2 regions of the Paenibacillus sp. MT86 genome follow, and region 2 is predicted to be linked to the other one. Evidence: riboswitches for the same ligand, from Rfam matches in the RefSeq annotation. Region 2 holds a riboswitch; the other holds the start of a gene.
What was found. Region 2 has a riboswitch for S-adenosylmethionine ahead of metA (homoserine O-acetyltransferase MetA). Riboswitches for the same ligand answer to the same signal wherever they lie in the genome.

Region 1: linked by a shared signal. The riboswitch ahead of AC3RCL_RS27270 (methionine ABC transporter ATP-binding protein) and the one ahead of metA (homoserine O-acetyltransferase MetA) in region 2 are both predicted to bind S-adenosylmethionine.

What each region holds. Positions count from the first base shown of each region.
Region 1 covers NZ_CM179499.1:5,991,133-6,003,363, forward strand. The annotation lists gene AC3RCL_RS27220 (YheC/YheD family protein) at 1-639, opposite strand, end outside; gene AC3RCL_RS27225 (hypothetical protein) at 862-1,071, shown strand; gene AC3RCL_RS27230 (HesB/IscA family protein) at 1,235-1,594, opposite strand; gene mqnE (aminofutalosine synthase MqnE) at 1,987-3,093, shown strand; gene AC3RCL_RS27240 (NAD(P)/FAD-dependent oxidoreductase) at 3,249-4,307, shown strand; gene AC3RCL_RS27245 (YuzB family protein) at 4,372-4,620, opposite strand; gene AC3RCL_RS27250 (NifU family protein) at 4,703-4,948, shown strand; gene AC3RCL_RS27255 (SDR family oxidoreductase) at 5,134-5,907, opposite strand; gene AC3RCL_RS27260 (MetQ/NlpA family ABC transporter substrate-binding protein) at 6,116-6,958, opposite strand; gene AC3RCL_RS27265 (methionine ABC transporter permease) at 7,025-7,693, opposite strand; gene AC3RCL_RS27270 (methionine ABC transporter ATP-binding protein) at 7,693-8,709, opposite strand; SAM riboswitch class I at 8,817-8,963, opposite strand; gene AC3RCL_RS27275 (Cthe_2314 family HEPN domain-containing protein) at 9,086-9,805, opposite strand; gene AC3RCL_RS27280 (hypothetical protein) at 9,831-10,154, opposite strand; gene AC3RCL_RS27285 (COX15/CtaA family protein) at 10,241-11,215, opposite strand; gene AC3RCL_RS27290 (thioredoxin family protein) at 11,465-11,809, opposite strand; gene AC3RCL_RS27295 (DUF2515 family protein) at 11,948-12,231, shown strand, end outside.
Region 2 covers NZ_CM179499.1:5,585,038-5,597,268, reverse strand. The annotation lists gene AC3RCL_RS25165 (5'-3' exonuclease) at 1-89, shown strand, start outside; gene AC3RCL_RS25160 (hypothetical protein) at 105-416, shown strand; gene AC3RCL_RS25155 (ROK family protein) at 511-1,407, shown strand; gene AC3RCL_RS25150 (HRDC domain-containing protein) at 1,592-2,617, shown strand; gene corA (magnesium/cobalt transporter CorA) at 2,770-3,705, opposite strand; SAM riboswitch class I at 4,148-4,276, shown strand; gene metA (homoserine O-acetyltransferase MetA) at 4,408-5,325, shown strand; gene AC3RCL_RS25135 (PLP-dependent transferase) at 5,350-6,534, shown strand; gene AC3RCL_RS25130 (aminotransferase class I/II-fold pyridoxal phosphate-dependent enzyme) at 6,531-7,751, shown strand; gene mqnC (cyclic dehypoxanthinyl futalosine synthase) at 7,917-9,050, shown strand; gene AC3RCL_RS25120 (putative sporulation protein YtxC) at 9,314-10,219, shown strand; gene thrS (threonine--tRNA ligase) at 10,683-12,231, shown strand, end outside.

The DNA of each region.
Region 1 (12,231 bases), 410 kb from region 2:
CAAAATCCATATCTTTCCTTCGACGTCGAGTCCGTAATCGAATCCCAGTTCCCCGATCCCGGGAAAGCGCGATTCCAGGATCGTGATGCACTGTCTGGTTAAGTGGCGCATTTCATTACGCTTCTCCCTGGCATTGATATGGGGCAGCGACAGCCTCAGAGCATGGCGGCAACGAAGCAGCGTCCCCCCTTTGCAAATGTTCGTCACAAACAGCCCCGGGTTCGCGAGCCGTCCTAGCATGGCCCGGAATTCCCATCTTCCTCTTTCCTTGACTACCTTGACGCGGTAATCCAGCGGACGTCCCTGAATTTTAGCCAGATGAATCCCCTGTTGTATCATGTAGCGCCGTTTCAGTTTCATTCTGTTCAATACGTGCAACAGGGAATTCAATGTATCTACATGAACAGTACGCCTCTTATGGGTTACCAAGTATCCCGTTCCGTCTTTCTGTATTCGGATGACTCCGTTACCACCGGTGCCTACAATCGGCTTGATCACGACCATTTCGTGTTCATCCAGCATTGAGACCAGGGTATCCCCTCCATACGACTGGGTCGCCGGAATGTAGGGAGCAACCTGCGGATCGGTCAGCAGCGCTTCCGTCTTCAGCCACTTGCTGGCCAATTGTCTTCCCGCCATGCTGCTTTCGCCTCCTTTTATTCATGACATACGTTATCCTATTCTCTTATCCGCACTTTGTCTTGGATGATTGTCCGGGATCGTTATGCCTAATAATTTGACGTATTCATGGCCGCGAAGCGAGCTTCCCTTTGCAAATGAGGTGATCTATCGTATAGTAAGAGCAGAGCTTTGTCCGTAATAAATCCATCCATGGATAACCATAAAGGAGGCTTTGTCACCTTGGCAGCATTGTTTGAAGTTTTGTACTGGATTGCCATTGTCGGCATGTCGGTTGCCCTTGCAGCCATCACCGTTCTGATCTTTGTCATGGGCTTCAAATTCATCAAAGACAAGCGCCGCGGACTCGGGGCCGGCTGCATCGTGTTCTCGCTCGTGGCTGCCGGCATGATCGTGCTGATGCTGAACGATACCTTCTTCTTCCCGGTCTGATCGGATAGGAAGAACAACAAAATGCAGCTGCCCCCGTTTGGGAGTCCGCTGCATTTTTTCATTTTCTTATGAGCGGCAGCAAAAAAAGGACCCCCGCGACAACAGGGTCGCAGAGGTCTTTTTATTGGTTAGATTCAGAGCACAGTCCCCGAAAACCCGCTGTTTAGCAAGGCTCTTCGTTCGGTTTGCCCGCATCCGTTGCCGTGCGGAAGGAAGATCCGCAGCCGCAAGTTACGGTCGCGTTCGGGTTGTGGATGGTGAACCCGCCCGTCATGCCGGATTCCTCGAAGTCGATTTCGAGACCGTTCAGGTATTTCAGATCGTCCTTCTCGACAACGACTTTCATATCCTGCAGGTCCATATATACGTCCGCTTCCGTTTCTTGATCGTCGAAGCCCATTGCATATGAAAAACCACTGCATCCGCCGGCAGTGACACCCAGTCGAAGGAACATATTGGGCGTTTCCTGTTCAGCAAGCATTTCTTTCAAACGTTCTGCAGCTGTTTCGCTGATTGATATCATAGGTCACCCTCCTTTTCGTTCATTCTTTAAGTATACTCCTCTTCGCGAATTCGCTCAAGGTTGAGATGATGGCCATTTTACCATATGGTCAATAACCTATTTCAATTCCTCTATATGTATTGCTACCCCGAGGGGTCAGGTTTATAATAGGGAAGGAACATGGGCGGCAACTGTTGGATAATTGTCACATCCCCCGGCTAAAATGCGGCAAAGGTTATGGCTGGTCCACAGTTGTATATTTTTTCACAAAGTTATTTATTTATTCAGCCCATTCATTGATTTCGTTGTTACACGACTATAAACGGACCGTTCCCCGCGGGGAGTGATCCACTTTATGATCACTTGATCTGCCGAATATTCGGCAAGTCAAAGTGTGAACAGGAGGATTGAACATGTCCACGATTGTGACACCATTTACCGATCAGAGAATGGCCGAGATCGTTGCGAAAGTCCAACGCGGCGAACGCCTGAATCTTGAAGACGGTGTGTATTTGTATCAAACCGATGACCTGCTGACCCTCGGGCAGCTGGCAAATAAAGCCAATTTGCGCAAGAACGGGAAAAAAGTTTACTTCATTGAGAACATGAGTCTCTATTTTACCAATGTATGCGAATCCCGCTGCGCTTTTTGCAATTTCCGGAAAGACCAAGGCGAGGAAGGCTCCTATACCCTCTCCGGCGCCGAAATGATCGAGTATGTGGAACAGCATATTCACCCCGGCATCCGTGAATTTCATATCGTTGGCGGACATAATAACCATGTCCCGTTCCAGTACTATGTAGATTCGCTGAAGGCATTGAAGGAACGTTTCCCTGAAGTTACCCTAAAGGCTTATACCGCGGCGGAGATCGAATTCTTCACTCGCATCAGCGGACTCAGCACGAAGGAAGTGCTGCAGGAGCTGCAGAAGGCTGGTCTTCAATCCTTGACGGGCGGCGGAGCCGAAATCTTGTCTGACCAGTACCGTCAGAAGATGAAGGTGGATAAAGCCAACGTGGATCAATACCTCGACGTTCATCGTACCGCGCATAAGCTCGGCATGAAGACGCACACGACCATGCTGTACGGCTCAATCGAGAGCCATGAGGACCGGATCCGCCATATGCTGCAAATTCGGGATCTTCAAGATGAAACGAACGGATTCATGGTATTCATTCCGCTGTCCATGCAGCCGAAGAATAAGAATGCGGGCATCATGCGCCGCAATTCGGCTTACGAAGATTTGAAAACCATTGCCATCAGCCGATTGATGCTGGATAATATCGACCACATCAAGGCTTACTTCATTAATATCGGGCCGCAATTGACGCAGGTCGCTCTCAGCTTCGGCGCATCGGACGTCCATGGCACGATCCTGAAGGAACGCATCAGCCATGCCGCAGGAGCGCTGACGCCAGAAGGGCTGACCCGCAAAGAGCTTGTGTGGCTCATCCAAGGCGCCGGCCGCATTCCGGTCGAACGCGATACCTTCTATAACGAGATCAAGGTTTACGAATAAGCCATACCAGCAAAAACGCAAGCAAAGCAGACGTTCCAAAAAACGGAAAACAGGTTAAAGAGATAATATAGCGTGGGTAACCTAAGCCGCTTTCAGCGGCGTTTTTCTTGCGAATCGGCGCTCACCTTCTTATCTCTTGAGAAAGGAAGAAATTTATGAAAAAGCTCGTCATTCTCGGCGGAGGCTATGGTGGTCTTGCCCTAATTCAAGAATTGTTCAGCGGCTATCTTCCTCCGGACGTGGAGGTCGTACTCATCGACCGCATGCCGTACCAAGGACTCAAAACCGAATATTACGCGCTGGCAGCAGGTACCGTGGCCGATACCGCCGTTCGTGTTAAATTCCCGGTGTATGACCGCCTCCATGTTGTATACGGTGAAGTCCTATCCATTGATCTTGAGAAGAAGCTTGTGAACCTGACGAACAACGATCCGGTGGAATACGATCAGCTGGCCATTGCCCTGGGATGTACGGACCGTTATCATGGGGTACCGGGCGCTGAAGAATTCACGTTCAGCCTGCAATCTTTTGCGGCATCCCGGGAAACCTATTTGAACCTGAACAACCTCAGACCATATGGTCAAGTTCATATCATTGGCGGAGGCTTAAGCGGCATCGAGCTCGCTGCCGATCTTCGGGAAAGCCGGCCTGACCTGAATATCGCCATTTTGGACCGGGGACAACGGGTGCTTTCTTCTTTTCCTAACCGTTTGTCTGCTTATATTCATCGCTGGTTTGAGGAACACCACGTGGACATCCACAGCGGCGTATCCGTATCCCGAGTGGAAAAGGACGCCGTGTACAATCTGGATGTGCCGATCGCAACCGATCTGGCGGTATGGACGGCCGGCATTCAGCCCGTAAAGGTCGTACAGGATCTGGATCTGCCAAAAGACCGCAGCGGACGCATTCTGCTGAACGAATGGTACCAGGTTCCGTCCCATCCCGAGGTATATGTGATCGGCGACTGCGCCAGCCTCCCCTTCGTCCCGAGCGCGCAAGCGGCAGGGGCTCAGGCCGAGCAAGTGGGACATGTCATGAAAGCTTTATGGCGCGACGATACGCCTAAGGTATCTCCGCTGAAGCTGAAGGGAACGCTGGGTTCCCTCGGCAAACATGCGGGCTTTGGACTCATGGGCAGCACGTCGGTCATGGGCCGGGTACCAAGGATATTAAAGAGCGGCGTGCTCTGGAAATCCAAGCGTCATTACTAGTCGGATGGTTACGGGCGCTTATGATGCTCCTGTGGAGGGGACGACAGCGGAGGAGATCGGAAAGTCAGCTCTCCTCTTCGCCGTCCCGAAAGCTTTCGAGCTTGCGGATGACAACCTCAAGCAGCTCTTCAGCCGTAGGGGCTTCAACCCAATCGCCATCCACGTAAGCGAAGGGCATCAAATAGCACTGGCCGCAGCTGGTCAGGCAGCCATATTCGATGACCTGGCAATCGTACTTGCCTTCAAGCGTCTGCAGCACTTTATCCGTGCCGAAATAGGAATTGCTTGTGCAAAACTCAATGATAATGGACATTGTTATTAGACCTGCCTTAAGATTGGCATTTTATTTTGCCGGTTTATGTACTATAATATAGGGAGGAAAGGAGTTGAACAAGATGAGTGAAAACACGCAAACCACTGTATATGATGAAGTGGCTGAAGTGCTTGATAAACTTCGTCCGTTCCTGCAGCGCGACGGCGGTGACGTGGAACTGGTTGACGTTGAAGACGGCATCGTTAAGCTGAAATTGATGGGTGCATGCGGTAGCTGCCCAAGCTCCACCATTACTCTGAAAGCAGGGATCGAGCGCGCCCTGGTTGAAGAAGTAGAAGGCATCCAAGAAGTAGTTCAAGTATTCTAAATCTTCTTTAACTATAAAGAGTCTTGGTTTCCCTCGCGGGACCAAGACTCTTTTTTTGAGATTAAAGAAGATATAAGTTTTCTGCGAAGCGTTAGCAATTCTTGAGTCGCATTTAATGGTTTTGGGATCCCCGCAAAGTAAATGGAATAAGCATCGAAGCGTAGATTCCACTTTGTGGAGATGTTTTATTCCGGCTTGATTAACGGGCGAATCGGGTCCAGCCCGCCGGATATATCCATAATATTGCCGGTAATGAAATCCGATTTATCCAGGCATAAATATTCGATCACCCTGGCGACGTCCTCGCCGCTGCCCGATCGTCCGCGAGGAGTCAACCCGTCCTGAATGCCGGATACTTCATCGATGGTTTTCTCTTTGTTGGCCCCGCGGATATCCCCCGGACAAATCATATTCACGGTGATTCCATACGGCCCTTCTTCCACGGCCAGCGTCTTCGTAAAGGAGACCAGGCCCACCTTCGCAGCCGCGTAGGCGGAGCGTTGAGGCCATGCGCGGGCTTCTCCCGCATGCCCGAAACCAAAGTGGATGATGCGTCCCCATTTTTTCTCCCGCATGGCAGGCAGAACGCGATGGTCCAGCAGCATGACGCCGGTTAAATTGCCATTCACCATATGTACGATTTCGTCGCGGCTGTACTCCGAGAACAGACGGCGTTCCCGAATGAACGGTCCAGCATTGTTAACCAGGATATCGACGCTGCCCAGCCGCTCCTCCGTCTGATCCACCAATGAATACAGCTCAGGCTCGCTGGCGATATCGGCTTTAATCGCGATGGATTTCACGCCAAACCCCTCGATTTCACGGGAAAGCGCCTCCGCTTCATCCTTGCTGTTCACATAATTTATGGCTATATGACATCCCTGCCGGGCTAACGACAGTGCCGTCATTTTTCCCAAACCTGTCGCACTGCCTGTAATCAGCGCCACTTTTCCCTTCAAGGCTTTCCCTCCTCAGATGGATATCCTTCCTTCAGTATAAAAGATTTGATAAGGCCGAACAACTTGCTTCCGACCAGGAATGGCCATTCGACAGAAAAAGAAAGAAAAAAGGGCCTATCCGCAAAGACCGATAGGTCTTTTTGGATAATGCCCTTTCTTCACATATACGATGAATTCATATACATTATATCGAGCTTTACTGCTCGAATTAGAATGCCGGGATGACGGCACCTTTGTACTCTTCTTCAATAAAGGTTTTCACGTCCTCGGAAGTCAGCGCCTTCGCCAGTTTTTGGATGGCGTCGGTGTCCTTGTTGTCCGGACGGGCTACCAGCAGGTTGGCATAAGGATTGTCCTTGTCTTCGATGAAGAGCGCATCCTTCGTTGGGTCCAGTCCCGCTTCCAGCGCGTAATTCGTATTGATGACAGCCAGATCCAGCTCATCCAGCATACGAGGCAGCATAGCGGCTTCAACTTCCTTGAACTCCAGGTTCTTCGGATTTTCTACGATATCCTTGGCGGTTGCTTCCAACTTGCTTTCGTCGTTCAGCTTAATCACGCCGTTCTTGGACAGCAGCGTCAATGCCCGGCCAGCATTGGAAGGATCATTCGGAATGGCTACAACCGATCCATCCTTCAGCTCATCCACAGATGTAATGGTTTTGGAGTACGCACCCAGCGGCTCCACGTGCACGGCGATCACGGACTCCAGGTCCAGCTTGCGCTCTTTGATTTCGTTATCCAGGTAAGGCTTGTGCTGGAAGAAATTCGCGTCGATTTCTTTGGAATCCACTTGCGTATTCGGCAGCACATAATCCGTGAATTCTACGATTTCCAGGTTTACGCCCTCTTTTTCAAGCGCAGGCTTGATATGCTCGAGAATCTTGGCATGCGGTGATGGCGAAGCCCCTACTTTCAAGGTCACAGTCTCTTGACCGCCGCCTCCCGTTGTTCCCCCTGGCTCGGATGCGTTATCCGCAGGCTTGCTGCCGCATGCAGCCAGCACCGTAACCAAGGTCAAGCTGATCAATGCCAATGTCCATTTTTTCATTCTAAAACTCTCCCTCCGAAAAATATATGATTTATATGTTGTCTTTCTTGAAGCCTCATCAATCCGTTATTTTCTTGTAAAATGCCGCACCAGACGATCTCCTGCCATCTGCAGCAGCTGGACCAGGACAATCATCAGCACGACAGCCAGAATCATGATCTCGGTCTCATAACGGTAATAGCCATACTTAATGGCCAAATCCCCTAAACCGCCGCCCCCGACTTGACCGGACATCGCGGTGTAAGATACCAGGGTTACAATCGTGATGGTCATCCCGGCCAGCAGGCCCGGACGAGCCTCCGGAAGGAGCACTCTCCATACGATTTGGCTTGTCGAGGAGCCCATGGCGTGAGCCGCCTCGATCACGCCTTTATCCACTTCATTCAAAGCCGTTTCCACGAGCCTTGCGAAGAATGGAGCAGCGCCGATCACCAGCGGCGGAATGGTGCCCAGCACGCCGTACGAAACACCTACGATCGACTTCGTAATCGGGATCATCGCCACGATAAGGATGATGAACGGAACCGAGCGCAGAATGTTTACAATGAACGACAGAATCGTGTAGCCGAAGCGTACCAACCCGGACGTGGACCTTGCGGCCATGTAGAGCAGCACGCCGACCGGCAGTCCGATGATGAAGCTGAACAAGGCCGAAGCTCCCAGCATCCGCAGGGTATCCAATGTTGCCGTCCATATCTCTTTCCAGTCGATCTGGGTAAAATCAAGTCCGAACATCAATGAATCACCTCCACGTCTAGTCCTTGTTCAAGCAGCTTCCGGATCGTATCTTCAATTGCGCGTTCTTCCCCTTCGAAACGGACGATGAGCTGGCCGTACGGCGTTTCTTTGATCGTAGAGATCGTGCCCTGCAGAATCGCAAAATTCACGCCCGTCTCATGAACGGTATGGGACAGGATCGATTCGTACGTTTTCGACCCCAGGAACGTGATTTGAACCGCTCTTGAAGGGCCGTTTACCTGACCCTGCATAGCCAGCCGCAGCGCTTCGCCGCTGTCCATCTCCTGGCGGATGAATTCCTGCGTCACTTCATGCTTCGGCTTCAGGAACACTTCCGTTACCGGTCCTTGCTCTACGATGCCGCCCTGATGAATAACGGCGACCCGGTCGCATATGCTCTGAATGACGTGCATCTCATGGGTAATCAGCACGATCGTCAGATGAAACTTTTTGTTAATGTCCAGCAGGAGGCGCAGAATCGAATCCGTCGTCTGCGGGTCAAGGGCCGAAGTGGCCTCGTCGCACAGCAGCACTTCGGGATCGCTCGCGAGCGCCCTGGCGATGCCCACCCGCTGCTTCTGGCCCCCTGACAGCTGGGACGGGTATTTGTCGCGATGCGCCTCCAAGCCGACCAAAGCCAGCAGCTCGGATACTTTGCGCTCCAGTTCGGCCTTCGGCGTCTTGATCAGACGCAGCGGAAACGCAATGTTATCGTACACCGTCGCGGAAGACAGCAGGTTAAAGTGCTGAAAGATCATGCCGATTTTACGGCGCTCCGCCTGAAGCTGCTTCTTGCCGAGCGACGTCAAATTTTTGCCGTTGACCCACACCTCGCCCGAGGTGGGACGCTCCAGTAAATTGATACAGCGGATCAATGTACTTTTACCTGCACCGGAGTGTCCGATCACTCCGAAAATTTCTCCTTTTTCAATCGACAAATCCAATTCGGACAACGCAGTTGTTAATGACCCGGCTTTTCCGTACTGCTTCGTCAATTGCTTGAGCTCAATCAATCCGATAATCCTCCTTTTTCCTTAGCTTCATATCTATTTACCCAAAAGAAAAGAGCCTCTTTTTGTAGAATCAAAAAGGGCCCTCTTTACGTAAAAGTCAACGCCTTTTCTCATCTGTCAAAGCTGAAGGTATCCCATAGCTTTGAAGGAATTAGCACCATGTCACTCCAAGCGTCATCGCATTAAGCAATGGTACGCAAGAAGTCGGTTGCCGGGCTTCATCGGGCCTGTCCCTCCGCCTCTCTCGATAAGAAAACATCGATATGAAATTTTTTCCGATTAAATTGATCTGATTTGATAACATTTAATGAATGCAATAGTTAGTATAGATTCTTTTCAGGCTTTTGTCAAAAGGAATTTCATGGCGATTTTGTGCCTAAGCCCGCACTCCATTTTCAGTCCACAGCTTGTTCGTATATTTATACGAGGCGGCCAGGCTGCGGCATACCATATCGATGCCCTGTTGGAGATCATCCAGGTGCTTGTCGATATCCTCCAGCTCGATTTTGTCGGACAGTCCTTGATGGCGCTGCCACAAATCATCCTGCATCTCGGAGTTCATGTAGTGAATTTCAGCGTTGCGCCTTTTGCGGAGCGCGTTCAGCGGTGCTTTGTAGCGATCCTTGATCGCTTCCAGCTCTTCAGCCAGCTCACCGTGGGCCTTCAAAAATCTGAACTGCCGCAGGACCGTAAAATAAGAAAAATGCGCCTTAACCTTGGAGGTATGCAGATCAAACAAATCGTTCAGCACCGTGCCCAGCTTGTCAAGGATCGAGAATACGCGGATGAAGCCGTTTTTGTAAAAATATACATATCGTTGATATTCCCCTTGCTCCTGAATCGACATATCATCGATGTAACCCGATTGAACCGATTGACTGAAATGCTTGGCCGCATTCCAGCTCTGCTCCAGCTCATCCAGGGAGACGATCAGTCCCCGGGTCCAAATCTCCAGCTTGCGAAAATCATGCGTAGGATCTTGATTTTTATCCATTTCCTTCTGCAGCAGCCGGGTTGTCTTCACCATCGATTCGATGGCTTCCTCAAGCAGGCCGTTGTTCTGCCGGGGCTGTTCCCCAAGTAACATTCGAAGCATGGCGGTACCCCCTCGCGTCATCAGATTAACCTTGGTTCTTGATCTCGATTGTGCCAATGCCAATATACTCATTCCAGCGCTCAGCGGCCGTCTTCACGGCGATATCCTCGCGCGGGGGCAACTCATCCGGATCGCCATCAGGCCCTTCGGCATCCCCTTGACTGGCAGATGACCCATCATCTGCTGCGCCAATCCGGGCTCGTCCTGTTAGGATGCCCCCGAAACGGGAAGACAACTCCATAAGCATGGAGCGACTTGTTATTTCTCCGGTGTTATTAAATATAAACAAATTCGTTGCCTTATCAAACCTTTTCGATACGGCTGCCGGCAGCTCCTTTCTATACAACAAAGCCCTCGAACTCCGGTCCGGGGACTTTGCATGCATGTATGCTATAGAATATTGGATTTTCTTTACGGGATGATCGGCGTTCTTCCTTATACGATCTTTTCGCGGGGCACGTCGTGGCCCTTCCGTATTTCGGCTTCGAGCGGCTTGCTGAGCTGCCATACCCGGACGCTTAAATAACACAGTACGCCGAACAGCGCCGAGATCAGCAGCGTATGACCCAGTGCGGAGAATACGTAAACTTCCTCGTTATGCATCGTAGCCATAATGAGGGCGCCGCTGAACACCTGCAGCAGGCACAGCACGGTTGCCGAAATGCCCAGCATCTGGATCTCCCGGTTATTGCGATTGCGCCAATATGCAAAATGCCCCATCACCGCCACCACGATCAGCAGCAGAAGCGCGGCCACGCGGTGCATAAAGGCGATGCCGACCCCTCCGCTCAGCTCCGGTATCACTTCTCCGTTACACAACGGCCAGCCGGAGCAGCCTTCCCGGGAATCGGTATGGCTGACGAATGCACCGATATACACCACGATGTAGCTGTACAACGTTGTGCCCCAGACCAGATTTCGGAAGCCCTTGCCCACCCGCGGCAAACGCTCCAGGTCAGCGGGTCCCTTCGCTTGTTCGATTCGGCGCATGCCCAAAGCCAGCATGACCGAACTGGCAAAAGCAATCAGCGAGAAGCCAAAATGCAGCGCCATGATCGCCGCGGATTGAGGTTTAACCACTGCGAGGGCCCCCATGATGGCTTGTACCACGACGAATATCGAGGTCCCGATGACGTAAGCCATCAAATCCCGGCGGTCCCGCTTGTACTTCCAGAACGCAATCAGCGATGCCAAGGCGGCCAAGCCGGCCATTCCGCTTACGGCCCGGTGGGAATATTCGATCATCGAGGACACCGTGTAAGCGGGAACAAATTTACCGTTGCACAGCGGCCACTCTTGGCCGCAGCCAAGCCCCGACCCCGTCTTTGTCACAACCATGCCCCCGAAAGTCGCGCAGAACATAATTAAGCATGTTATGTAACTCAGCCACTTTAATTGTTTATCGTTCACTTATCTCACCTGCTGCTCATAATCATTCACTATTCAAAACCTATACAGGATCGCATCATATACAGTCCACATTTCATTATACCTGATTCTTCAGCCCCGGTCACTTGAGCGATTGTGACAAAATGTTCAAAAATGAACAAAACCTTCATGCTCAAGGTACTTGACTTCGCAATTCCCCTCATAATATCCAATGTAAAAACAACACCGCCGCCCGTTATAGCTCAAAGGCGGCGGTGCTATCGTCACTGCTTACTTGTGAATCGTACCGTATACGTCTACGGCACGCTGCAGGAAATCTTCAATCTCCTCGCGCGATTTGCGGAGTTTGTTAACGTAGCGAACCAGCTCACGACCGTCAGAGTATGCAACAAAGCTAGGAATGCCCAGAATATTTTGCTGCTGACTCACGTCACCGACAGCATCGACGTCAACTTCCACCAGAGTCAATTGGTTGGAGAACTTCGTCTCAACCTCCGGCATGAATGGATCGATAAACTTGCAATCGCCGCACCAGTCCGCTTTAAATACGGCAACTGTCAGTCGTGGAGACTGGATTGCAACCTGAAATTCTGCTTCTGAAGTGATTTTTTCCATTAGTTATCTCCCCTTTACGTCGAATTCCTTCACCCCTAGTGAATCAAATTGTTGAGTGGAAGTCAAATTTTAGAGCATACTGACTGTATGAGGTTCACGGTCTGGAATTATCATCAGAAAGTGCAGGTGACAACCGGCATGCACTCGCACGGAGCCAAGGACAAACCAAATCGGGGCAGGGATTACGGGGCATGGACAGCCGCCATTCCGCAAGCCCTGGCAGAATCATGGTCGGGTATGATGGCAGCTTGGCGATATTCCTTAAAGCTTCGGATGAACAGGCATGAATTGCAGTGGGATCCTACAGCCGTCAGGGCCATTCGCAGGCAGCTCAAGAACATTCTCTCCTCCCATCCCTATCTGCCGCAGGGCATTTCTTCGTTTCTCCCTCTGCAAGAAGGTCACAGCGATATTCGCGGTCA
Region 2 (12,231 bases):
GCGTGGATCACGAACGTGCGTTAACCAAACTGGAGGAGCTGGAAATGAAGAGTCTTGGCCATCTTTTTGGGGTGGCGGTGGTTTCCTAGCCGCTTCAGTCGAAGGTGTCGTACCGGAGACATCCGCAGCAGGCCGAGGCACTTCTTCAATTCACCAGGAAGCCTGAAATCAGCGGCGTCTTCATGGTGGCTGGATCGTGTTTGTGGAGCCGTCGTCGTGACCATGACGAAAATGATCGGCTCGGGTTGCCGGAATGGCAGTCGATAAAAACATCACTGCGGTCCAGCATCAGTGCCTTTATACTGGAATCAGCGGCGGCACGCTGGATGTCCCGGCGCGCGTTTGTCGGCAGAACGGCCGGCGAAACGCCGCGGCTCGGAACGGGCAGAGGCAGAGAAAGAGGCAGGCAGACTTGACGGGAGCACAATGTTTACATATGCTTCGAATAGAGCTTGTTAGCAACCATATAGAGAACAAGGCACAGCACATCGTGGAGAGGATGGAAGAAGCATGAGTTTACTTGGAGCAATTGAAGCAGGAGGAACCAAGTTCGTTTGCGGCGTGGGTACGGAGGATGGAACGGTTGTGGAGCGAGTGAGCTTTCCGACGACAACCCCTGAAGAAACCATGGCAAACGTCTTTAACTTTTTTGCGGATAAGGATATAGAGGCGATCGGAGTCGGTTCGTTCGGACCGATTGACCCGGTGAAAGGCAGCCCGACCTACGGCTGCATTACAACGACGCCGAAGCCGCATTGGAGCAATTACAATATCGTCAAAGCATTGGAAGAGCGTTTTGACGTTCCGATCGGATTTGATACGGATGTAAACGGAGCTGCTCTTGGAGAATATACGTGGGGGGCGGCCCAGGGACTGGACAGCTGTCTTTATATCACCATCGGAACGGGAGTGGGAGCAGGCGCCGTGGTATCCGGCGAACTGATTCACGGCCTGTCCCATCCGGAGATGGGGCATATTTACGTCCGCCGTCATCCGGAAGACAAATATGAGGGGACCTGTCCTTATCATGCAGACTGTTTGGAGGGGCTTGCTGCGGGACCGTCTCTTGGCAAACGCTGGGGTGTTCCCGGCGTGGAATTGACGCCGGATCATCCGGCTTGGGAGATGGAAGCTTATTATCTCGCTCAAGCGCTGATGAATTATGTCCTCATCTTGTCCCCTCAGCGGATCGTGATGGGTGGAGGCGTGATGAAGCAGGAGCAGCTGTTCCCGCTGATCCGCACGAAGCTTCAAGAGCTGCTGGCAGGATATGTTCAGCATCCAAGCCTTCATGACGGGATCGATCAATTCATCGTTCCGCCGATGCTCGGCGATAATGCGGGTCTCTGCGGCGCATTGGCATTGGCCAAGCTGGCAGTGGATGAAGCCAAGAGCATTCAAGCTTAGCCTGATTTCTTATATAGGGCAAGTTCAAAATGGATTGGATTCTATTACAGATTATGGTATTATAGTTTCAACAGTATAATGTATGGAACGAAGGAAGCACCTTTCTTGCCGCTGCGCGGAGGAGAGGTGCTTTTTTGCGTTGTCCGCCTTTATGCTGATTGCGTAAACGGGAGGTTATCGAGGGATGCAAATTGTGTTCATGAATCGGATGAGCGGAGCGGATGAGTCAGGTCATCTCCGTTCGGCCCAAGTATGGATCGGCGAGGAAGAAGGAGGATGGCGACTCGGCTGGCGGAATATGGAACCGGACGGTGAAGTTTCCGATGACGAATGGTATGAAGGCAACTCATGGAATGAGCTGCTATGCGTGTATCGGCACCAGCTTGCGAAGAAGCTCGGAGAAGGCTTCCGCCCGCTAATCGAAGGGGTATTCCATGAACCTGGGGAGACCGGGAGCAAGAATCTCGGCACTCAGAAGCTGCAGTGTTACAGCGAGCTGTACGGATCGGAGGAGCTGTACACGGAGCTGTGCGCCTGGCGCAGGAGAAAGGCAGCATCCGGAAGAAAAGCGCCCTATTTCATTGCCAGCAACCGGGTGCTGCGTATGATCAGCGCTTTTGTTCCCCAGAGTGAGGAAGAGCTGCTGCAGCTTCCGGGAATCGGGGTTAGCAAGGCTTCGGAGCACGGGGTGGAATGGCTGGAGATTACGACGAAAACCGAGCGAACCACCACGTTTCCACTGGATTGGGTGTATACGCAGCTGCCGGAAGAGGAGTTCTTGTCCTGGCTGTATAAACAGAAGGAACAGAGATTTCAGCAGGAGCTTGAACGCTTCCGAACCCGCCGTGCGATGCTGATTGGCATAGCCGAGGGCGCTTCGCTGACCGAGCTTGAAGCGCGTACCTCGCTGTCGCGCCGGGATTTGGTCGAGGAATTGGAAGGGCTTGAGAAGGAAGGCTATGATACGGAGCAGCTGCTCCAGGTCGAATTGAACACGATGACGGCTGCGGAGCAGGAAAACGTATGGAAGGCGTTTGAAGAGTTGGGCGATACGTTTCTTAAACCTGTGTTACAGCGGGTATACGGACAGGGACAAGCGGAGAACGCAGAAGCAGAAGAGCTGGGCGGAACGGAGAGGCTGTATGAGCGGCTTCGTCTCATACGGATCCGCTTTCGGCGCGATCAGCCCGGCAAAGCGAATGCCGGTTAATCTGCCTTAAACGAAGTCAGGACGGATTCTCCCGGTTGCAGGGAGATCCGTCCTGATGCTAATTCGCCGTGCTTGTAGATTGAGTTTGAATTGCGGCCGTTCGTATGAACCGTTGTGATCCGGCCAGTACTCTCCCCTTTGACCAGGGTGCCTCATATCCAATCTTTTTTACGGAACAGGTAAAACATGAGCGCGCCGGCAAAAACCATGATGCCGATAACCACATAATAGGAATATCTCCAATGAAGTTCCGGCATATACTCAAAGTTCATACCGTAGATGCCCGTAATCAGCGTCAATGGAATAAAGATCGTTGTAATAGCGGTAAACACGCGCATGATTTCATTGGCCCGATTGGCGATACTGGATTGGTAAGCTTCCCGAAGGTTCCCCATGAGATCCCGATAGGTCTCGAACGTTTCGGAAATTTTAACGGCATTTTCATAGATATCGCTGAAGTATTTCTGCAGCTGGTCATCGATCAGCCGAAGATCTTTTTTGTTGAGCGTATTGATAACTTCCTTCTGAGGTCCAAGCACCTTCTTCAACCAAAGAATCTCGCTTCGCAGACCGATGATCTCGCTGAGATGGGATTTTTTGGTATGCATCAGAATGTCTTCCTCCAGCTTTTCAATCCGCGCTTCAATTCGGTCCCCTACGGAGAAGTAGTTGTCCGTGACGAGGTCGATCAAGAGATAGAGGAAGCGGTCAGGCGTGCTGACTTCATCCTCCCAGAGTAGCGGTTTGACGGTGCGGAGCTCATGGATCTTTTGCTTGGTCACCGTAATAATAAAATGCCTGCCCAGGAAAACATTCAATGCCCGAAGGAAAATCTCTTCGTCGTCAAACCGGATGCTGTTCACGACGATAAAATAGTGGTTCTCGTATATTTCAATTTTGGGACGCTGCTCCTCTTCGCTGAGGCAATCCTCAACGGCAAGATCATGCAGGGAGAAGAGGGGCTGCAGTTCGGCTAAATCATCCACGTCCGCATCCAGCCAGTAGAAGCCGCTGGCCGGAGCTGTCAGCGTCATTTCGATGTCATCAACAGGGGTAAATACGCCCGAATCGACCAACCGGATTTTCATCTGATATCACTCCTTTGTCTAATCCAAGCTGCTTAAGTCAAGCAGTTAAGGCACAGGATATCAGCCCACCGGTGTACGGGCATAAATCGAGGAAGGTTAGAATACGATAAAAAGCGCATGAAAAATAACGCTGCCCTCTGCCGGTAAGCTGATCTTGATCCTATGCGGTTGTGCGTCTTGTGCATCCAGTTTCTGGCTCGGGTCACCGTCCATCTTCCATGTCACCTCTTTCATACTCGGTTTTAAACAGCACTTGTCTAGTATAACGCCGGGTGTAGGACCTTTCAAGTGAAATCCGGAGCAGTCCAAGGGCCATGATATAGGGTATGGAAACCTTTGGTGAAGTGTGACAAACTCATGAAAAGGTTCTTGACGAAAAATTGAGGATGATTTAAAGTAGGTATCAATTACGAAACAATTCCAAACAACTGAATAAAGCGAAATCTTATCAAGAGCAGGTGGAGGGACTAGCCCTATGAAACCCGGCAACCGGCGGCAACATCGCACGGTGCTAATTCTTGCAGGAGATACGACGATTGTATAAGCCGTTGTATAGCCTGACAGATGAGAGAGGCGCATTGTGATACGTATATGATGACCTTTCTCTACTTCGAGAAAGGTCTTCTTGCGTTTATACAGTCTAACGCTCTTTCTCACAGCTTTATGGATGTATCATTTCATATTTCGAAGGAGTGAGCCGAGATGCCAATTAAAATTCCGGATGCCCTGCCGGCAAAGGAAGTTCTGGCTGGAGAAAACATTTTTGTCATGGATGAGAGTCACGCGTTTCATCAGGATATCCGCCCGCTGCGGATTGCGATCCTGAATTTGATGCCAACCAAGGAAACGACGGAGACCCAGCTGCTGCGATTGATCGGCAACTCCCCGCTCCAGGTGGATGTCGTCCTTCTTCACCCGAGTTCCCACGTATCGAAGAATACGTCGGCCGAGCATTTGAAATCATTTTACAAAACCTTTGAAGAAGTGAAGAACCGTCGTTTTGACGGCATGATCATTACAGGAGCTCCGGTCGAGCAGCTGGAGTTCGAAGAAGTGAATTACTGGGATGAGCTTACTGAAATTTTTGAATGGACCAAGACCCATGTAACCTCCACGCTCCATATCTGCTGGGCGTCGCAAGCCGGGCTTTATTATCATTACGGCGTGCCGAAATACAGCCTCGAGGAAAAGTGCTTTGGCGTATTTCCGCATACGATCAATGAAGCGTGTACCAAGCTGCTCCGCGGATTTGACGAAATGTTCTTTGTTCCGCATTCCCGTCATACGGAAGTTCGGCGCGAAGACATAACAGGCGTGGATGATTTGGTCATCCTGTCCGAGTCCGAGGAAGCAGGGATTTATTTGGTATCCAGCCGGGACGGCAAGCAGATTTTTGCCACAGGGCATTCCGAGTATGATGCGGACTCCCTGAAATGGGAGTATGACCGGGACGTTGCCAAAGGCATGGACATCGCGCTGCCGCGCAACTATTACCCGAACGACGATCCAACAAGAACCCCTCCGTCCATATGGCGCGCGCATGCAAACTTATTATTCACTAATTGGCTCAATTACTATGTATATCAGGAAACGCCATATGATATCGGTCCGCAAATTTAAAAGCGTACGGGAGGAGAGTTTGTGATGGAGAAGAAACCTTTGAATATAGAGAGCCGGCTGGCACAGATCGGATCGGTGCAGGAACCGGTAACGGGAGCAGTGAATTTTCCGATTTATCAGGCTACGGCATACCGCCATCCTAAATTAGGCCAGAGCACGGGGTTTGATTATGCCCGCACCAAGAATCCGACCCGTTCGGTACTCGAGGATGCTTGCGCCGAGCTGGAATCCGGTGACGCCGGCTTTGCCTGCAGCTCGGGCATGGCGGCCCTTCAGACGATTTTTGCGCTGTTCGGTCAAGGCGATCACCTGATTGTGTCGCTCGATCTGTACGGAGGGACGTATCGGCTGCTGGAGCGGATCATGTCCAAGTTCGGGGTAACGGCAACCTACGTGGATACGAACGACTTGGATGCGCTGGAAGGATCCAGACGACCGAACACGAAGGCCGTATTTATCGAAACGCCGACCAATCCGCTCATGATGGTTACGGATATCGAAGCCGTCTGTACGTGGGCAAGACGCCATCAATTGATCAGCATCGTGGATAATACGCTGCTAACCCCGTATTTCCAGAGACCCATCGAGCTTGGGGCGGATATCGTCATACATAGCGCCACCAAGTATCTGGGAGGGCATAACGATGTGCTGGCAGGCATCATCGTGACGAAGGGCAAGGAATTATCCGAGGAGATGGCCTTCCTTCATAACTCCATCGGGGCGGTGCTGAGTCCTTCCGATTCCTATCAGTTAATGAGGGGAATGAAGACACTCGCGCTTCGCATGGACCGGCACGAATCGAATGCAACCGCGGTGGCAACCTTTTTGACAACCCACCCGGCGATCGGCGAGGTGTATTACCCTGCTCTGCCGGATCATCCGGGGCATGAGATCCAGAATCGCCAATCCAGCGGCAACACGGGCATCTTCTCCTTCAAGGTGAAGGACGCCCGCTATGTCGAGCCGGTGCTGCGGCACATCAAACTGATTGCATTCGCAGAAAGCCTCGGAGGCGTCGAGTCCCTGATGACATACCCGGCGGTCCAGACCCATGCGGACATCCCGCTTGAGATTCGGGAAGCGATCGGCGTGGACGACCGCTTGCTTCGGTTCTCGGTCGGCATCGAGCATGCGGATGACCTGATCGCGGATTTGGATGCTGCGCTGGGCGCGGCTATGGCAGAAGTGGAAGGGAGCACGGGAGCATGAGCATCGATAAAGGTCTATCCGGCTTGGGAACGGAAACCAAGCAGGTATCAGTAAAACAGGGACACCAAGAAGAACTTCGTTTCGAGACGAAACTATTGCATTTCGGCGGGGAAATCGACCGGGCAACCGGCGCCTCAAGCGTTCCGATCTATCAAGCCTCGACGTTTCATCATGAAGACGTCTTTAACCCGCCGCTGCACGATTACAGCCGTTCCGGCAATCCGACGCGGCAAGCGCTGGAAGATTATATCGCCCTCTTGGAAGGAGGCGTGCGCGGCTTCGCTTATGCATCCGGCATGGCGGCGATCTCCAGCTCGTTCATGCTGCTGTCCGCGGGCGATCACATGATCGTGACGGAGGACGTATACGGCGGAACCTACCGCCTGCTGACCAGCATACTGAGCCGTATGGGCATCGAGAGCACCTTCGTCGACATGACCGATCTGGAGCAGGTGAAGGCGGCCCTCAAACCGAATACAAAAGCGGTTTATATGGAAACCCCTTCGAACCCGACCTTGAAAATTACCGACATCGGCGCCGTCACGGATTGGGCGAAGGAGCAAGGCCTGCTTACCCTGCTGGACAATACGTTCATGACGCCGTTCTATCAGCGCCCGATCGAGTTCGGCGTGGATATCGTCATCCACAGCGCAACCAAATTCCTTGGCGGACACAGCGATGTGCTGGCAGGTCTCGCCGTAGCCAGAACCCAGGAGCTGGGAGACCAGTTGAAACAGCTGCAAAATGGTTTGGGCACGGTGCTTGGAGTGCAGGATTCCTGGCTCCTTATGCGGGGCATGAAGACGCTCGGCACTCGGATGGCCCACTCCGAGCAAAGCGCGGCCAAGCTGGCGGCCTGGCTGCAAGGGAGAAGCGACATTGAGCAAGTGTATTACCCCGGCCTCTTGAATCATCCGGGACGGGAAGTCCATGAGAAGCAATCGAGCGGTTACGGCGCGGTCATCTCCTTTGACGTCGGCTCAGGCGAGCGTGCGAAGCAGGTGCTGAACCGCGTGAAGCTGCCGCTGGTAGCCGTCAGCCTGGGAGCAGTGGAAAGCATCCTGTCGTATCCGGCGATGATGTCCCATGCGGCCATGGGCGAGAAGGTTCGGCATGAGCGCGGCATTACCGACGGTTTGCTCCGCTTCTCGGTCGGACTGGAGGATGTGGATGACCTGATTGCCGATTTGGACCAGGCCTTTTCTGCCAGCAACTAAAGATTTTTATGAAGCAATGAACCTCATTTGAAGATTTGCCAAATCATAGAATTCGGCATCCTGTCACGGACGGGATGTCGTTTTTAATGGCGGAATGTGGTAGGATGGGATAGATGAAGTTTTACTGGCGATTTGTATTTTGTTTTAAGTAGGGAGGCTGCAAGAATGAGTGCGGTAAACCGTATATTGGATAAAGCTTTACGCGGTGAGCGTTTAAATTTGGAAGATACCGTGACCCTTTTTGAGAGTGATGAGATCGAGAAGATTGGCCATGCGGCGGATGTGATGACCAAGCGCCTGCATCCGGATCCCATCACGACGTTTGTTATCGGCCGGAATATCAACTACACCAACATATGTGATGTATTCTGCCGTTTCTGTGCTTTTTATCGCAGACCCGGCTCTTCCGAGGGCTATGTTCTGCCGGATGAGACGATCTTCCAGAAGATTCAGGAAACCGAGGACGTCAACGGTACTGAAATTTTGATGCAGGGCGGAGTCAATCCGGATTTGCCTTTCAATTATTATACGGATCTGCTTCGTAATATTAAGAAGCGGTTCCCTAACATTACGATGCATTCCTTCTCCCCGGCGGAAATCATGAAGATGGTGGAGATCTCCGGGCTCACACTCGAAGAGGTGATGCGCGAGCTTCACAGCGCCGGTCTGGATTCGCTGCCTGGCGGCGGCGCGGAGATTCTGGATGATCGCATCCGCAAAAAAGTCAGCCGTTTGAAAGGTACATGGCGGCAATGGATGGATGTCATGCAGACGGCCCATAAGGTCGGCATGAACACGACGGCTACCATGGTGATCGGTCTGGGCGAAACGATGGAAGAGCGTGCGCTACATATGCTTCGCGTGCGTGACGCACAGGATGAATGCATCCAGAACGGGTATGACTCCAAAGGCTTCCTTGCCTTCATTCCGTTTACCTTCCAGCCGGACAACACGAACCTCAAGCGCGAGCGCGAAACGCCGGAAGCGTACCTGAAGACGGTAGCCATCGGCCGGCTTGCGATCGACAACGTGCCGAACCTGCAATCGTCCTGGGTAACGATGGGGCCTGAGATCGGCAAGCTGTCGCTCAGTTACGGCTGCAACGACTTCGGCAGCACGATGATGGAGGAGAACGTGGTGTCTTCCGCAGGCGCCGTGTACAAGGTCAACATTGAATCGATTATTCAATTAATCCGCGAGACCGGCAACATTCCGGCTCAGCGCAACACCCGGTATGATATCCTTCGCGTGTTCGAGGATAACAGCACCGTGGAGCGCGACTTCGTAATGCAGAACTAATCGCATAATTTATAATCCGCAAGACGGGCCGACTCGGCCCGTTTTTTATTTAGATATCAGAAAGTATACACTCAAAAAGCATGAACCTTCCTGATATCGCAATAAAAAATTACAGAAAAGAGCGGCAGGCCCTTCATGGAACGTGCGTTGATAAACATTTTTAATATGCGCGCCGGGACTTGCTTGTTTTTCCAAGCAGGAGTTCCGTATATACCCGAGCGGGTCCCCATATACTGAAAAGGGAACTCGAAAGGAGTGATTCCATGGAACTGTTCAGCATTTCTGTCGGTACGCGGACGGAAGACGAGAAAAAGGCGTTCCACCGCATATTGTCAGACAAGCAGAAAGAGCTACATAAACAGTGCAAGCCGCTCAAATTCACATTCAGCGCTTCGAATGACCGCGTGATTTGGACGTGCTCCGGCAAGCTTCCGCTGTCTTCGTGGACCGCATCGGCCGACACGCTGCGCCGGCTTGCTGCCGAAGCGGTCACGGCTTACATTCTGGAGGAGAAGGAGCAGGAGATTGCTGCACGGTTAATGTTCTCGGAATTCGAGTTTGATGATGAGGAAGAAGCAGGGCGGATTTTGCAGTGGTTTTTGATGCTCCTGCAAAAAGAAGAAGGCCCGTCCGGGGATTTCTGGCAGAGCCGCAAGCGCAAGCTGTACGAAGGCATATATCAATGCCTTAACGAGGCGCCGGAGCTCAATCTGGACGGTTTCATGACCTTCAGGCTCCAGTCCTATGAACAGGAGCTTCGCGAGATGGCCGAGTACGCGGTGGATGAGTTCATGCTTGATCAGCAGTATGAGGAGTTCGTAAGCCTGCTGAAATATTTCGTTTATTTTCAGGAGCCGAAAATGCCGCTGGTTCACGTCATTCATAAAGGGGAAGAGGACTTTTTGCTGCTGGACGGCAATCTTCGCCCGATCGAACGCCCTCGTGACGACGGACTGGTTATGGAAAGGCTGGACCAGGAGATGGAGATTGAGGATATGGTCGTCAGCACGCTGATTTCGGTATCTCCGGCCCGCATGATTATCCACACGAGACAGCCGGAGCTTCCCGTCATCGCAACATTGGCCCATATCTTTGATAACCGAGCCGAAGTATGCTGCAGCTGTCCGGAATGCAGCGCGCTTCTGGGAAGCGGACGAATGATGACTTGACGCACCGAAGCGGTCAGGATTATAATTACTGATAAATTCACGTAAAAGCTCTGACAAAGACATGAATCAATCCGGATCCGACCGCTCAGAGAGAGGAAACCTCGGCTGCAATTTCCTCCGGTTCGCCATTGATTTACCCCTTTGTAGCTGTGTCGTCGAACCCGCAAGTCATCAAGAATGCGGATGAGTAGGCTTCACCGGTTCATGACCGTTACTCAATGCTGATGAAGGATCTTAATCGATTATGTACCGGGTACATAAGAGGATGGAGAGATCGAATTAGGGTGGAACCACGGGTATAACACTCGTCCCTTCGCGGGACGGGTGTTTTTTGCATGTTCCGGTATCCTTCGCTGAAGTCCAGGCGGGCTTGTGAACAGCCCAAGGCCTTGCTTCACGGGGAGACTAACGCGTCCTTCATATATGGAAGAAACGTGAAAACTTTTTTGGGGAGGAATACAAGGTGGCTATTAGCATTAAACTGCCTGACGGCTCCGTACGGGAGTATGAGGCCGGCAGCAATATCGAGGATGTGGCTGCGTCGATCAGCAGCGGACTGAGAAAGAATGCCGTTGCGGGAAAAATGGACGGGATCGTCGTGGATCTATCCACTCCGCTTCAGGACGGTGCGTTGATCGAGATCGTTACGCAGGATACGCCCGAAGGGCTTGAGGTGATGCGCCACAGTACAGCGCATTTGCTGGCTCAGGCAACCAAGCGTTTGTATGGACAGAAAGAAGTCAAGCTTGGCGTCGGGCCGGTCATCGAAGACGGCTTCTATTACGACATGGACCTGGAAGAGCCTTTGAATCCGGAGGATCTGCAGAAGATCGAGAAGGAAATGGAACGCATCATCGGCGAGAATCTGCCGATCGTCCGCAAGGAAGTGAGCCGTGCGGAAGCGCTGCGCATTTTCGGCGAGCTTGGCGATCCATACAAACTGGAGCTGATCAACGCCCTGCCGGAGGACAGCATCATCACGATTTACGAGCAGGGCGAATTCTTCGACCTTTGCCGAGGACCGCACGTCCCTTCAACCGGCAAGATCAAGGTGTTCAAGCTGATGAACGTGGCAGGCGCATACTGGCGCGGCGACAGCAAGAACAAAATGCTTCAGCGTGTTTACGGTACGGCGTTTGTGAAAAAAGCGCAGCTCGACGAGCATCTTCGCCTGCTGGAGGAAGCCAAAAAGCGCGACCATCGCAAACTGGGCAAGGAATTGCAAATGTTTACGTTCTCTCAGCTCGTTGGACAAGGCTTGCCGATCTGGCTGCCTAACGGCGCGAAGCTGCGCCGTACCCTGGAGCGTTATATCGTGGACATGGAGGAACGCCTGGGTTACCAGCACGTGTACACCCCTGTACTCGGAAACGTGGAACTGTACAAAACCTCCGGTCACTGGGAGCACTATCAGGAAGACATGTTCCCGAAAATGGAAATGGACAACGAGGAGCTTGTTCTGCGTCCGATGAACTGCCCTCACCATATGATGGTGTATAAGAGCGATATGCACAGCTACCGGGATCTGCCGATCCGCATTGCGGAGCTTGGCATGCAGCACCGCTACGAGATGTCCGGCGCGCTGACCGGCCTGCATCGCGTGCGCGCGATGACGCTGAACGACTCGCATATTTTCTGCCGTCCGGATCAGATCAAGGAAGAGTTTGCCCGGGTCATTCAGCTGATCATGACGGTCTACAAGGACTTCGGCATTCACGACTATCGCTTCCGTCTGTCTTACCGGGATCCGCAGGATACCGAGAAGTACTTCCAGAACGACGAAATGTGGGAAATGTCCCAGCGCATGCTGCGTGAAGTAGTGGAGAGCCTGGACATGCCGTTCTATGAAGCCGAAGGCGAAGCTGCCTTCTACGGACCGAAGCTTGACGTTCAGATCCGCACGGCACTGGGCAAGGAAGAAACGCTGTCCACGGTCCAGCTCGACTTCCTGCTGCCTGAGCGCTTTGAGCTGGAATATGTCGGCGACGATGGCCAGAAGCACCGTCCTGTCG